Regions from separate parts of the Clostridium sp. MF28 genome, predicted to be linked through region 1. Evidence: riboswitches for the same ligand, from Rfam matches in the RefSeq annotation. Region 1 holds a riboswitch; each other region holds the start of a gene.
The links. A riboswitch is a leader RNA that binds a small molecule or an ion and turns the genes downstream of it on or off. The one in region 1 is predicted to bind cyclic di-GMP.

Region 1 (5,162 bases):
ATCTTTTTTTGTTTTTTCATTGCTTCAGACAAGACTCCACCTTTTTGAACTTCTTGTTCAATTTCCACAATTGCTTCCTTTAGTTTTTTCTTCTGGGTTTGTTTAGATAATATATTTAAACAAGTTAATATAGGCACTCCAGCATCTAGCATAGTATAAAATTGCCTACAAAAAATTGAGATATCTTTAATCTTAACCTTCTCATTGAAGCTCAGTTCTATTTTACTGCTTTCAATTACTTCCTCTACCATTAAAGGGTAGTATCCATTTGAGGATATAAAATCTATTACTTCTCCCTTAGAATCTGCTTCACGCATACCTTCAATTTTTTCTCCATCTGCATTCATTGCTCTGTATTTAAAATTGGCCACTTCTATCCCCCCAAAATTAGTATGAATAAATAATATCTGTCTATTCCTTAGTCATCGTTATTGTTGCAAGCTCATCCATTGTCGTTATACCTTCTATAACTAACTTCCTGCATTCAGCAACTAATGTATTCATTCCATTTTTTATTGATATATCCCTAAGTATATCTGAGTCTTTTCCTAGATTAATAGCTTCTCTATGTTCCCTTGTAATTTCCATTACCTCATACACACCAGTTCTTCCAACATATCCTGTGTTATTGCAATATCCGCATCCTCTACCTTTATTTAAAATTATCTGCTTGTCCTTATCAATTCCAAGGATTTCTTTTTCATATTCCGTAGCTTCATATGGAGCATTACAATTCATACATACTTTTCTAACTAATCTCTGAGCTACTATTCCAACTACTGACGTAGCAACTAAATATGGTTTTATTCCCATATCAACAAGCCTTATTATAGATGACGGAGCATCGTTTGTATGAAGTGTACTTAAAACTAAGTGACCTGTTATAGCCGCTTTAGTAGCAATCTCTGCTGTTTCGTTATCTCTAATTTCACCAATCATAATTATGTCTGGATCTTGCCTTAATATACTTCTAAGTCCACTTGCAAAAGTTAATCCGGCTTTATTATTTACACTCACTTGATTTACTCCATTTAGCGTATATTCAACTGGATCTTCTACAGTAATTATATTTATTTGATCATTGTTTAATTCGCTTAAAATTGTATACAATGTTGTAGATTTACCACTTCCTGTAGGTCCTGTAACTAATACTATTCCATGTGGATTTGAAATAATTCTATCTATCTTCTCTAGATTTTCATTACTCATTCCTAGTTTATCTCTACCTATATTCCCCATAGATTTGTTAAGGATTCTTATAACTATTTTTTCCCCATTAACTACTGGAAGTATTGAAACTCTAAGATCTACTTCTTTTCCTCCTACACTAGTCATTATTCTTCCATCTTGTGGTATTCTTTTTTCTGCTATATTTAATCCTGCAAGTATTTTTATTCTTGTTACTAGCGGACCTAAGCTTTCTATGTTAATAACATTTACAGTCTGTAATTTACCATCTATTCTATATCGTATTCTCACTTCATTTTCAAATGGTTCTATATGGATATCTGATGCATTTAGCTCTATTGAGTTCTTAAATAAGTACTCTACCATTTTTACAACCGGAGCATTCTTAACAGTATCCATTTCATCTATATTAACTTTTAAATTCTTTGCTTCAGAACTTTCTTTTGAAAGTTGTTGAGCTGCCAAGCTAACCTGCTGACTGCTATAATATATTTCTATAAACTTTTTTATATCGTCTTTCTTTGATATGTATGATTCTATTTCAAACCCAGTAGATATTGCAACGTCATCTATTGCATATATATTTAAGGGATCTGATAACGTAACCTTTATTTTATTCTTTTCAAATCCGAATGGTATCAGATTATATTTATCACATAAATTTTTAGGAATTATACTTATAGCTTTTTTATCAAAATTTATTGTATTTAAATCTACTTTTTTAATTCCTGTCTGTTGTTCTATTGCTTCTATTATATCTTCTTCAGTTATAATCTTACTATCGAGTAGTATTTCTCCTAGCTTCTTCCCTAGTGTCCTCTGAGACTTTAATGCTTCTTGCAATTGATATCCTGTAATTTTTCCCGCATTTACAAGAATGTTACCTAGTCTTCTTTTTTCAGTTGCCATTCTGAGTCTCACCTTTCCTATGAATTATATATAAAATGCGGTATAACACCTTATATTTAGTATAAGTTTGCTATTCGATTTTCACAAGTAAAGTTATTGTAAAAAAGTGTATCTTCACATTAACAAATTCCAGTAAATTTTTAATATTTCCGCCCCGTAGAGCATTGAAATTAAACTTCCTATTGCTACAAAAGGCCCAAATGCTATTTTTTCTTTTGCCTTCTTTAATTTTAGTATCAAAACAATTATTCCTATTATTCCACCTAGCACAATTGCTAGAAATAAGCCTAATAAAATTCCTTTAATTCCTAGGAACAATCCACACACAGCGGCAATTTCAATATCACCTTCGCCCATTCCTCTTGTTAAAAACACTATTAGTCCTATGATTATTGCTCCTAGTATTCCTCCCAGAATTAAATCTAGAACATTATTCTTATATAAAACATACTGTAATAATATAAATAAAATGCCAACTATTCCTCCAAAAATCGTGGTGCTTGTAAATACAAACTGAGTATCGAAATCTATAGCACTAATTGCGATTAAAAGAGATACCAAAATACAATATTTTAAGGTAATCAGATCTAATCCAAACTTTACATACACAATTAAATACAACAATCCATTTAAGATTTCTATAATAGGATATCTTATAGAGATTTTTTCACCACAATACCTACATCTTCCTCTAAGAAATATATAGCTAAATACAGGCACTAGATCTAGTGGATTTAAGTTATGTTTACAGGTTGTACAATGGGATGGTGGGAATGCAATTGATTTTTCTATAGGAATTCTATAAATACAAACATTTAAAAAACTGCCTATAACTAGTCCTAAAATACATATTAATGCATAGTCCAAAAAATCACCTCTCATTGTATATTTTAATATTATTTAACTTTTTTGTAAACGTTGTTGTGAGCAAATTTGTATTTTATTCTCATTTTTTCAAAAATATTTAATCAAAATTATATTAAGATAATAAAAATTCATTCTCTTATTTTAATCATAGTAGCTAAAGTACCTCTTCAATATATCTCCACTGTATTTGCAAGTATATTACAAATTCTTTAAAAAAATATAAAAACCGGCCTTTATAAAATATAAAGGTCGGTTGCACTACTAACTCACCATATATAAAGTGCCCAATTAAAATATATGGATCAAAGTTTCCTTATAACAAAATATACTTGCTGTCTCTTTTATTTCTTACATAACATATTAAATATAGCCAATATATGCCATAGTAATTATACCATAATGATCATTAATTGGTCTATCTTGTTTAAAACTTTTTTCTTCTAATATTATTAGCAATTATTTACTTATAGTCCTACATTTTTGTCACTTTTCATATAAAATTTTAGAATAATTGCCATATATATTTCTATTCCATAATACCATGTTTACAATTTTTTTACAACTATTGAATAATATTGTTAATCATGTTTTACATATCTACACCAAAAGATGTTAGTTTCCAATCTAAAAAGAATTAGAAAATTGAATTTACAAGAAAATGCGTTTTATTTCTTTAATTGTTTACCACTCCTTAATTTTATTTAAGAAAACATTTATACTCAATTAACATTTTCAATATAATTTTGTAATAATTGTTTGTTATAATAACTTTGTAAGATAATTTCTTACTAATTATTTATCCTTCTATTAATAAATATAACAACCGTTTAGGGATAGCTGTTGTACCAGCCAAGCTATCCTTTTCTTTTACAGTTAATAAATCTACAGGTGGGCAAAAAAAACACCTCCAATATCAATTAACTATGCATATCAATATTGAAAGTGTTATTATTTTAATAAATATATTATTATCCAGTGATTTTGCACTTTTACAGTAACTTAAAATATTTTACTCATCCCATCCTTCAGGGAATTCAGCGTTGTGGTATACTTCTTGAACGTCATCATCGTCATCAAGTAAGTCTAACATCTTTTGGAACTTCTTAGCATCTGCTTCATCTATTGCTGTGTATGTATCTGGAATCATCTTAACTGAAGCTTCTAAGAATTCAATGCCTTGTGCTTCTAATGCTTCTCTAACTATTCCGAACTCTTCAGGTGCAGTTGTTACTACAAATACTTCTTCTTCTGATGCGAAATCTTCTGCACCAGCATCCAAAGCAATCATCATTAATTCATCTTCATCTTTATCTTCTTTTTCAATGACAATTTCGCCTTTTTCTTGGAACATAAATGATACACAACCTGATGTACCCATGTTTCCGCCGCCTTTTGTAAATGCACTTCTTACATTTCCAGCAGATCTATTTTTATTATCAGTAAGAGTTTCAACTATTACAGCTACTCCACTAGGTCCATAACCTTCATAAACTATATTTTCATAATTAACTGATGATAATTCCCCAGATGCCTTTTTAATTGCTTTTGAAATAGTATCATTAGGCATGTTTGCTGCCTTGGCTTTTGCAACTACATCTCTTAATTTTGCATTTATATCCTGGTTAGCTCCACCATTTTTAACAGCCATCACAATTTCTTTACCTATCTTAGTAAAAATCTTACCTCTTTTTGCATCTGTCTTGCCCTTTTTTGCTTGAATGTTATGCCACTTTGAGTGTCCTGACATATGTTTTCCTCCTTACTTTATTCGTAATAATTATCTCTATTTTTATAAATATATATTGCAATTAAGTCCCTAAATCTTGATCTTATTTTAGCTCTTAACTTACTAAAGTTTTAAATATAGATTCATGTTAACAATATATATAATATCTATTTGTACCGATTCTTATTACAAGTTATTCATTTAATTAATTATTTTTTCTTTAAAATACAAAATCCAACAGCTATTATACCACATTTTACATAAGTTCACAATTATCCTATCACCAAATAATTCTCTATAAGCTTTATTAAAATATAACATTATATTACAGCCAAGTCTCTAGCTTTTTAACACAATTTTGGATCTAATCCATTAGAATTTAAATGAAAATTTATCATTATAGCATATATAAACCTAAGTTCTATGTTATAGAAAATTTATTGCTAAAACTACATTTTCACTTTGAAATAAA
Region 2 (5,162 bases), 1.4 Mb from region 1:
CTAGATTAGCACTTCAAGAAATAAAAGGATTTGAGGATATAACTGAGTGGGCTTCAAATCATCATGAAAAGTTAAATGGAAAAGGATATCCTATTGGGATGACAGATAAAGAATTAGATTTTAATTCGCGTCTTATGACTTGTCTTGATATCTATCAGGCACTTACAGAGGAAAGACCATATAGAGAGGGATTAGCCCACGAAAAGGCAATGGAAATACTAAAAAGTATGATGGACAATGGATTTATAGATACTAAAATAACTAGAGATATTGATTATGTTTTTAGTAAGTTGAGTTAAATTATAATGAAGTATCTTCTTAGGATTTAGAAATAAGAATTAAATTTGAGGCTCAAAGCGTCAAAATTGACACAAGTTATTGTGATATAATATTATAGAATAAAAAGGAAGTGAATTCATTATGTTTCTAGTAATAGTAGTTAGCTCCATGCAAAGATTATAATATGTGAAAAACTTTTGCCTGGAGCCAATATATCAACATTAAGTTTTTCATATTATAATAGGTCTTTGCATCTTCATTTAGATATTAAATGTAGAGTGGAGCGAAGAAATTATGAAATATGAAAAAGCACAAAATATATTGCCATATAATATAATTGAACTAATTCAAAAATATACAGATGGTGGATATATCTATATACCAAGAAAAAATGAAAACAAAAAATCATGGGGAGAAAATACTGAGACTAAAAGATATCTTAGTGCAAGAGATAAAGAAATTTTTAATAAGTATTCATCTGGAATGTCCGTTAAAATTTTAGCTGAACAGTATTTTTTAACTGAAGGTAGTATTAGAAGAATAATAAGGAAACAAAAAAATTCTACTTAAAATATAAGAGAAAAGGCATATTTTTCACAGTCATTACTATGAAGAATATGCCTTTTTTCAGTATGATTATAAACATTACAGATTTATTCTTAAACTTGGTCTTCATATTACATGATGATATCATTTATTATGAGGACACAAGGAGATGTAGAATATGAGTATTTTAACAATTGAAAACATGAGTCATTCATTTGGCGATAGAATATTATTTAATGATGTATCTTTTAGGTTATTAAAAGGAGAGCATATTGGACTTATTGGTGCTAATGGAGAAGGAAAATCGACTTTGATGAAAATTATTACTGATCAGATATTACCAGATAAAGGTACTATTGAGTGGAATAATAAATTCAGCATTGGTTATATGGATCAATTGGTTGATTTGAAAGAAGGAATTGATGCATTAAATTTCTTAAAAGAAGCATTTGCTAATTTATTTAATATAGAAAGTAAAATTAATAGTTTATATATTGATCTTCAAAATATGAGTGAGAAGGATATGGAAAAATCTTTAAATAAAATTGCTATTATGCAAGAAATATTAGATAAAAATGATTTCTATAGCATTAATTCTAAAATACAGGCAACTGCAGTAGGTCTTGGAATTAAGGAACTTTTGGATAAAGATGTTTCAACTTTAAGTGGCGGGCAAAGAACTAAGATTTTACTCGCTAAATTACTTTTGCAAAAGCCAGATATTTTATTACTGGATGAGCCGACTAATCATTTGGATGAAGAGCATATTGAATGGCTTAAGAATTATCTAGCAAATTATGAAAATGCATTTATATTAATATCACATGATAATGCTTTTTTAAATAATGTAGTAAACGTAGTTTATCATCTTGAGCACAAAGTATTAACAAGATATGAAGGGAATTATGATTATTTTATTAAACTATACGAAATACGAAAAGAACAGAGATTGATTGAATATAAAGAACAACAAAATGAAATAGAAAAGCTTGAAGATTATATAAGAAAAAATAAAGCAAGAGCCTCAACTTCAAAGCAAGCTAAATCAAGAGAAAAGAAACTTAATAAGATTGAAAGAATAGAAATAAAAAAAGAAATTATAAAACCTCATTTTAATTTTAAAACTGTAAAAATGCCAGAAAGTATAATCCTTGAAGTAAGCAACTTGATTATCGGATATAACAGACCTTTAAGCAAACCTTTAAACTTAAAAATGAAAAGAGGACAAAAAATTGCAGTAACAGGAGCTAATGGATTAGGAAAGACTACTCTGCTAAAAACCTTACTTGGAATGCTAAAACCTATAAATGGTGAAATTACTTTAAGTGAGCATAGAAAAATAGGATATTTTGAGCAGGAAATTGCATGGAATAGCACTAATTCAGTTTTATATGATGTTTGGAGTGAGTTTCCTCACCTAACTCAAACGGAGGTAAGAAGAGAATTGGCTAGGTGTGGATTAACAAGGCAGCATATAGATAGCCCCATTAATATATTAAGCGGAGGAGAGCAAGCCAAAGTCAGGTTATGCAAACTTATTAATGAATATACAAATGTATTAGTATTAGATGAACCAACAAATCACCTAGATATTAATGCTAAAAATGAACTAAAGCGTGCGTTAAAAGAATATGAAGGAAGCATGATTTTAGTATGTCATGAATCGGAATTTTATAAAGATATTGCTACAGATATATGGAACTGTGAAGAATGGGGGGTGCTTTAGAAAATAATATTACATTGCGGATGTAATTCTATAAGAATGTATAAAAAGAAACCTTAAAAATAGAGCGTTTAGTATCTATTTTTAAGGTTCGTCCTATTTATATATAGCATTTATTTGTGATTTATTGGTAAATAAAATTATGAAAAAATCCTAAGTCGAATTAATTTTGATTCTGCGTAGTTTTTTTCATTCTTGAATCTTAGAAAAGTACTTATTAGTTGAGATGCATTAATTTAAGGAGAACTAGTGAATTGATATGGTTGTACAGGGAAGTTTCGTATAATTAAAAATTTTCTACTGTAAATAAGAATAGTATAATCGGAAGCTAATGGAATAAATTTCGACAATTTATATTAAGCATTATTGATTTTTTTGCATGAATATGATAATATTTCTATATATTAGGTAAGTGTATTTATAAAAAATAGAACAATTGGAAGCGATGAAAAATTCTCTATATCTGGGCACTTTGAGAATTTGGAGCTAGTTGTGCAACCGACCAATTAAAACTTAGTAATCCATAAACATATTAAGTTTTTGTTGGTTTTTTATTTTTTATTAATCATTTTAATAAATATATTGTAATAATGAAATTATATTTAAGATCCTAGTATTAAGATAAGGGGGACAATAAAATGACGTGGCTTAATAATTTAAAGGTAGGTAGAAAATTAGCGATGCTTATAATTTGCTCTTTAGTAGGATTATTTGCAGTTGGAATAACCGGTTACTATTTTTTACAAACGTCTAGTAAAAGTATGGAGGTCATGTATAGTGAAAGACTGCTATCTAGTGAATGGCTTAGTGAGTCTAGAGTGCATGCAAGGGCTATATCAGCTGACATTTTTAGAATTATGGTAACTACTGATAAAAATGAAAATAGTAATTTAACAAAAGATATAAATACTCGTGCTGAAGAATTTAACAACTATATGGCTCTTTATAAAAAAATGAAATTAGATGATTTTGAGGCTGATAAGATCAGTAAGATTGATAGTAATTTAGCTAAATATAGGGAAGGAAGAAAAGTCGCACTAGATTTAGCCATTGAAAACAAAAATCAAGAAGCGTACGAATACTATGAGAAAAACGTTGAATCATATGCTGATACTTTCTTAGCTGATTTAGTTGAACTTGGAGAACATAATAGACAAATTGCTGAAAAAATAAACGCTCAGGATAAAGCAAATTTAAAAATTGCAACAGCAACATTTATAAGTATTGTTATTATAGCTTCAATATTAGCAATTTTATTAGGAATACTAATAACAAAACGTATCACAAAGAGATTAAATGACTTTGTAGTATACATGGGTTCTTTATCACAAGGTGATTTTTCTGTAAAGATAAAAGAAGAAAGTCTTAATGATAAGAGTGAATTTGGTGTTGTAAGTAATGCGATAGATAAGATGACCAAAAACATTATTGAACTAATAAAACAATTAGGAAATACATCTGAGCAGTTAGTATTATCATCTGAAGAGCTTACAGCAAGTGCTGAGCAATCAGCAGATGCATCAAATCTAGTTGCATCCGCAGTAACAACAATGGCACATGGAGCAGATGAGCAATTTTCTTTTGCTAATAGTACAAACAAAGTGGTTGAAAACATATCTAATAAGATAAATGTAGTATCTGAAAATACAAAATCTGTTTCATCGTTAACAGATAAGGCAAAAATATCAGCAAATGCTGGCGAAGAGGCTGTAGTGAAGGCAATGAACCAAATGGAAATAATAGAGAAAAAGACTAGTGAAACATCGCATATTATAAGCGAGCTTGAAGAGAAATCAGTGAAAATTGGACAAATACTTGATACAATCCAAGGTATATCAGAGCAAACAAATCTTCTAGCATTAAATGCGGCAATAGAATCTGCAAGGGCTGGGGAAGCCGGGAAAGGTTTTAGTGTAGTAGCGGAAGAAATTAGAAAGTTAGCAGAACAATCACAAGAGGCAACTAAAGAAATAGCTGGAATTATTAATGATGTACAAAACAAAACCAATAGTGCAGTTGCTGTTATGAATGAAAACTCAAAAGAAGTTAAAACAGGAGCAGATGTCGTTGATGTTGCAGGAATAAGTTTTAAGGAAATCCTTCAAATGATAATAGAAATATCTAGTCAGATTCATGAAATATCATATTCTATCACTGAAGTAACTGTAGGAACTAAAGAATCTGTTGATTCAGTAAATAATATTAAAAACATAAGTAGTAATATAGCTGATGAGACTCAAACAATATCGGCAGCGGCTGAGGAACAATTGGCATCTGTTGAGGAGATAGCTTCATCTAGTAAACTTCTATCTCAAATGTCTGAAGAGTTAAGATGGATTATAGCTAAGTTTAAAATATAGGATATCTATTAATTGTGAATAAGAAAATATACCTTTGTAGTATTATATTAAATTAGAGGGAATGCTTTTTATTATTAAATATAACTAGTGAAATAAATGTTTCTGTATTCAACTAAGACAAAATTACAATTATAGAGGAATTAATTTTTGGAAGGAAAAAGCGTTTAGAATTATTCTAAGCGCTTTTTTTGCATCCTAATCATAGTATTTTATGGTGCTTTATAGATTCATTGAACTTTAAATTAATATTTATT
Region 3 (5,162 bases), 2.5 Mb from region 1:
TTGGTATTATACATAGACATACCTTCATTTTTAGCAGAGCAAATTAAATTTCCTGAGTTATTCCAATCATATGACTCTACATTTTTAGCTACTTCAATTACTTCACGAGTCTCTATATTGCAAATATATAAATCATCTTCTTTAGTATAAGCAACATATAATCCATCTTTAGATATTTTCGGCAATTTAATTTTTTCATTTTTATCAAGAAGAATTGGGTTATTTTCTTTTAGTTCAGACATGTATAGCCCATCATTTAATACAAACGCTGCAAATTCTGTTGTTTTAGCGTTTTTAGGTGCATTATCATTACTAGCAAATACAGTTTTTGATGCAAGCAAACTAGTAGATGTAAAAATCATGGTTACCATAAGTGAAATACAAACAACTATTTTTTTTGACTTTTTAAAAAACACTATATTTTTCAAGCGTGTCTCAATCTCCTTCCTACTTTTACAAACTGATGCCCCTAAGCTTAGGGATTTATTCTGAGAATATTCTATTAACTCTAATATAATTTCTCCATAATATTTTCTTTTTGATTTATCCATATTCTTTATAAGTTGTTCATCTAAAGACAGCTCACAGATTATATTTATCCTATTTCTAATAATATAAACAATAGGATTAAACCAATTGATTATATTTGCTAAAAGTGCTGCTGCCTTCACCCATAAATCTTTACGTTTAAAATGAATTAATTCATGATCCAGTATTATTTCGAGCTTGTCCAAATTGTGGTCCATCTTAGGAATTGTGATAGTAGGTGTTAATATTCCTGTAATCATTGGACTTTTAATGCCACCGCATTCTTTTAGAATTATCTTCCTATATATATTTAATTTTTTCTTACAGTTTTCAAAAACATCAATTATTGATTTATCATCAACAATATCGCTTACACTTTTAAGTTTTTTATAAAAAGAAATATATACGTATGTCTCTTTAATTACTAATATGAGTGCACCTAATATCCATGCATAAAGCAGCATATTTCTATTCATTATTTTTTGCATCATACTTGTCTGCTTTAAATCCACTTGGCTTTGGCTTACAGGCTTAAGAGTACCATCCCCTTGCAAAACTCTTATCTCATCACTTTTATCGTTGCTCTTCAGCATCTTTTCATAATTTTGCTGCACCACCGTATTCGTATCATCCTGCATAAATAAATAATTCTTATGTTCCACTATTTGAGGCAGTTTAACAAAACTCCCAATAGGTATAATAAAAATTAAAAGCGTTATAAATAGCATATAATAATTCCAAGTGGCACTAAAAGTTTTCTTAGTAAATGGCCTAAATAAACAAAGTATTAAAAACATAACGCTGCCTGCTAGTGACATTTGCAGAATATAATTTAGAATCTCCATATGCCTACACCTCTTTGAGCCATTCTTTCAACTCTGCAATATCCTTATTACTTATTTTCTTATTATTAAACAATGTTGCCATAAAGTTTTTAACTGATCCCTTATGCATATCTTCTAAGAAATTATCAGTTTGAATAGCCTTATATTCTTCTTCCGTAATTTTAGGAAAATAATTATTTAACTTTCCTACTTTAGTTACACTCAAAATTCCCTTTTCAGTTAATCTTGATATCAGCGTCATTATTGTTGTTACCTTCCATGAATTTTCTTTTGGAAGCTCGTCTAGAATCTCAGCTGTAGTAATTTGATCATTCTTTTTCCATATTATTTTCATTATCTCCATTTCAGCGTCAGATATCTTCCCTAACTTCATATTCAATCATCTCCTCTATATAATTCTACAAGGTGTAGTATTCATGTTTTTATACTACACCTTGTAGAATTTCATGTCAATATATTCCTATGAATTTTTAATAAAAAACTTATTAGCATATGTTTGTTACAATTCACAATTCACAATTATGCCTAGAATTCTTGTAATATAAATAAATAGACTAAGACCTGAACTTATGCATATAACTCGCCGAAATGAATAACATATTTTTGTTCCAGTTTCTAGGTAATTCTGATGGGTGATTCTAAGGCTATAAAGTTGCACCCAAAGTGCTAGCCTCAAAGAACAGGCTTTGAACTAGCACATTTGGAACAACTTATAGCCAAAGAATCACATCCATCAAAATTACCAATGAAACATTCCACAAAAATATATTACTCATTTCTATTTAGAAAACATTTCCTAGTTCAAGTATAGTTTATGATTGTGTTATCTATATTAAAACTAAGAGTACATAAAAATAAGCTGTTAAAAACAGTTAATGCAGGGCTGGTCTCCTTTTGCTTGTCCTAATGAAGTTTAGAACATGCGCGAGAAGATCCCCCTGCATTAGTTGTTTCAAATGAATTTTTCATAAATCTACTAAATAAACATATATGTTGCAATTCACAATGCACATTTCACAATTATGCTTAGAATTATTGCAATATTTTTAGAAATTTTATGAAGAATTATTTTTGCATTATATATTATTGAATTAATATATAGAAATTTTTATTTTCTATTTCACTTTCCATTTATATCTCGTTTCTAAAAATTCCCCTTGCCTATCATATCCTTTTATATTATATCCCATCTTGTTATATCCTTGTCTGTCATATCCTCCACTATTATATCCTTCTTTATCATATCCATATTTATCGTACCCGTCTATATTGTAACCTTCTGTATTAAAATATGTGCCATTTTTATGAACCCCTTTTTTATCAAAACCCTCTTCATTAAATTTTGTACCGTTTTTATGAATTCCTTTTGAATCAAACCCATGTTCATCATATTTCTTTAACCTATTAAAAAATAACATAAAGATTGCACCTCAATTTTAATTTATTATCTATATACTTATTTATAGATATGCCAAGTGAAATCTAAACCTATGCATATAACTCACCGAAATAAGCATTATGCTGTTGTTCCAGTTTCTAAGGAATTATGATGGATGATTCTAAAATTACAAGTTGCACCCAAGATGCTAGCTTCAAAGACAAGCTTTGAACTAGCATACTTGGAACAACTTCCAATCTAAGAATCAGAACCATCAAATTCCTAATGAAACATTTCACAAAAGCATAATTCTTATTTCTAGTTAGTACATATTTCATAGTCTAGATATAGTTTATAATTGGCTTATCTATATTTGAGCCAGCAAAAAAAGACCGACCTTAATAAAAAGGTCGGTTGCACTATTAACTCATCGAATATAAAGTGCCCAAGTAAATATTCGAATCACAGTTTCCTTATATACATAATATTCCTATTTAATGATTATTTTAACATGCAATCAATTAGGAATCAATGAACAAATAGCGAATAAAATGACGCAATTTTAAATTTCAACATATATGTTACAATTCACAATTCTGGCTAAAATTCTTACAATATTTTTATAATTATGATAACGGATTATTTTTGAAATATATATAAGCTATTAAGCATTATTGACTAAAATCATAATAATACCTAATAGCTCATTTCTTTAATATATATTTATTTATGTGTTCCTATATCACTTCTACAATATGCTCCTTCAAAAGTGACATATTTAATATTTTCGTAAGCGTCTTTTCTAGCTTCTTCTAGAGTTTTTCCAAGACCAATAACTGATAGCACTCTTCCACCGTTAGTCTTTAAAACTCCATCTTCTGCCTTAGCCCCTGCTAAGAATACCTTGTCTTTAACTTTTTCATCAATTGTTATTTCGTATCCCTTAACAAAATCTCCTGGATATCCTTTAGATGCTAAAACAACATTTATGCAGACACCATCATTCCACTTAATTGTAGTTTTATCTAGTTCTTCTCTTAATGCTGCTTCAATGACTTCTACTAAGTCACTTTCCATTAGATAAAGAACTGATTGTGTTTCAGGATCTCCCATTCTTACATTATATTCTAAAAGGTAAGTTCCTTTTGCAGTAATCATGATACCAAAGAAGATTATTCCTTTATAATCAAAGCCTTCTTCTCTAATACCAATTAAAGTCTTAGCCATGATATTTTCTTCGAAATCCTTCATCACATCTTCTGTCACATAAGGATTTGGAGCTAATACTCCCATTCCACCTGTATTTGGTCCTTTACCTCCATCAAATATCTGCTTATGGTCTTTACCTGATATGAACGGAATTATTGTCTTCCCATCAGTTATAGATAGAATTGATGCTTCAACACCTTCTAGGAATTCTTCAATTACTATCTTTTGGCCTGCTCCATTGAAGATATCATCTACCATATAAGATTTTACTGCGTCTATTGCTTCTTCTTTAGTTTCACATATAGCAACGCCTTTTCCTGCTGCGAGACCATCTGCTTTAACTACTGTTGGATAAGGACAGACTTCTAAATATTTAAGCGCTTTATTGACATCTGTAAATGTTTCGTATTCTGCTGTCTTAACGTCATACTTTTTCATAAATTCTTTAGAGAAGCTTTTACTTCCTTCAAGCATTGCTCCATTTTCAGCTGGTCCAAATATCTTTAATCCTTCTGTTTTAAACTTATTAACAATTCCCTTTGTTAAAGGATCTTCTGGCCCAACTATTGTAAGGTCAATAATTTCTTCTTTAGCAAATTTAATTAATTCATCAATATCAGTTATGTTTACATTTTCGCATTTATTTTCAATTGCAGTTCCACCGTTACCTGGAGCAACAAATATTTTTTCAACCCTTTCACTTTTTGCAAGTTTCCAAGCCAAAGCATGTTCTCTACCACCTGAACCAATTAAAAGAAGTTTCATTTACATACCTCCAAAATAATATTCCGTTATAGATAAACAGCATACACTCATAGCCTATGTTATAACCAACCGAAAGAAAGGATACTCTGTTGTTTCGGTTGTCTTAGAGAATATAACTGTGGATTTCTAACATTAAACGTTGCGTCCATTTCTGCATGCTCCCAACACAAGATTGGGACAAGCAAAAATGGAACAACTTCTAATGAAGAAATCCTACAGCCATATTCTCAGATGCAACACTGCACAAAAGAGTACCCTTTCTTTCTAATGTGGGAGTCATTTCAAAGCATAAGTCTAATTCATAACTTGTTTATCTATAACAATTAACTTTAAAAAACACAGGGTTTTTATTATATATTTTCAATCCAATATATAATTTATTGGTTAATCATCTAATATAAATAACTTATTTATATTAATGTTTAAAGTGTCTATAT

Region 2: linked by a shared signal. The riboswitch ahead of AXY43_RS03325 (methyl-accepting chemotaxis protein) and the one ahead of AXY43_RS09580 (prepilin peptidase) in region 1 are both predicted to bind cyclic di-GMP.
Region 3: linked by a shared signal. The riboswitch ahead of AXY43_RS20285 (hypothetical protein) and the one ahead of AXY43_RS09580 (prepilin peptidase) in region 1 are both predicted to bind cyclic di-GMP.

What each region holds. Positions count from the first base shown of each region.
Region 1 covers NZ_CP014331.1:2,158,293-2,163,454, forward strand. Annotated here, with positions in the region: gene AXY43_RS09570 (type II secretion system F family protein) at 1-371, opposite strand, end outside; gene AXY43_RS09575 (GspE/PulE family protein) at 412-2,097, opposite strand; gene AXY43_RS09580 (prepilin peptidase) at 2,212-2,964, opposite strand; cyclic di-GMP riboswitch class II at 3,203-3,285, opposite strand; gene AXY43_RS09585 (YebC/PmpR family DNA-binding transcriptional regulator) at 3,974-4,711, opposite strand.
Region 2 covers NZ_CP014331.1:786,766-791,927, reverse strand. Annotated here, with positions in the region: gene AXY43_RS03340 (HD-GYP domain-containing protein) at 1-299, shown strand, start outside; gene AXY43_RS03335 (CD3324 family protein) at 574-849, shown strand; gene AXY43_RS03330 (ABC-F family ATP-binding cassette domain-containing protein) at 1,004-2,551, shown strand; cyclic di-GMP riboswitch class II at 2,978-3,061, shown strand; gene AXY43_RS03325 (methyl-accepting chemotaxis protein) at 3,187-4,908, shown strand.
Region 3 covers NZ_CP014331.1:4,628,989-4,634,150, reverse strand. Annotated here, with positions in the region: gene AXY43_RS20295 (M56 family metallopeptidase) at 1-1,373, opposite strand, end outside; gene AXY43_RS20290 (BlaI/MecI/CopY family transcriptional regulator) at 1,378-1,746, opposite strand; gene AXY43_RS20285 (hypothetical protein) at 2,489-2,791, opposite strand; cyclic di-GMP riboswitch class II at 3,151-3,233, opposite strand; gene purD (phosphoribosylamine--glycine ligase) at 3,475-4,725, opposite strand; gene purH (bifunctional phosphoribosylaminoimidazolecarboxamide formyltransferase/IMP cyclohydrolase) at 5,141-5,162, opposite strand, start outside.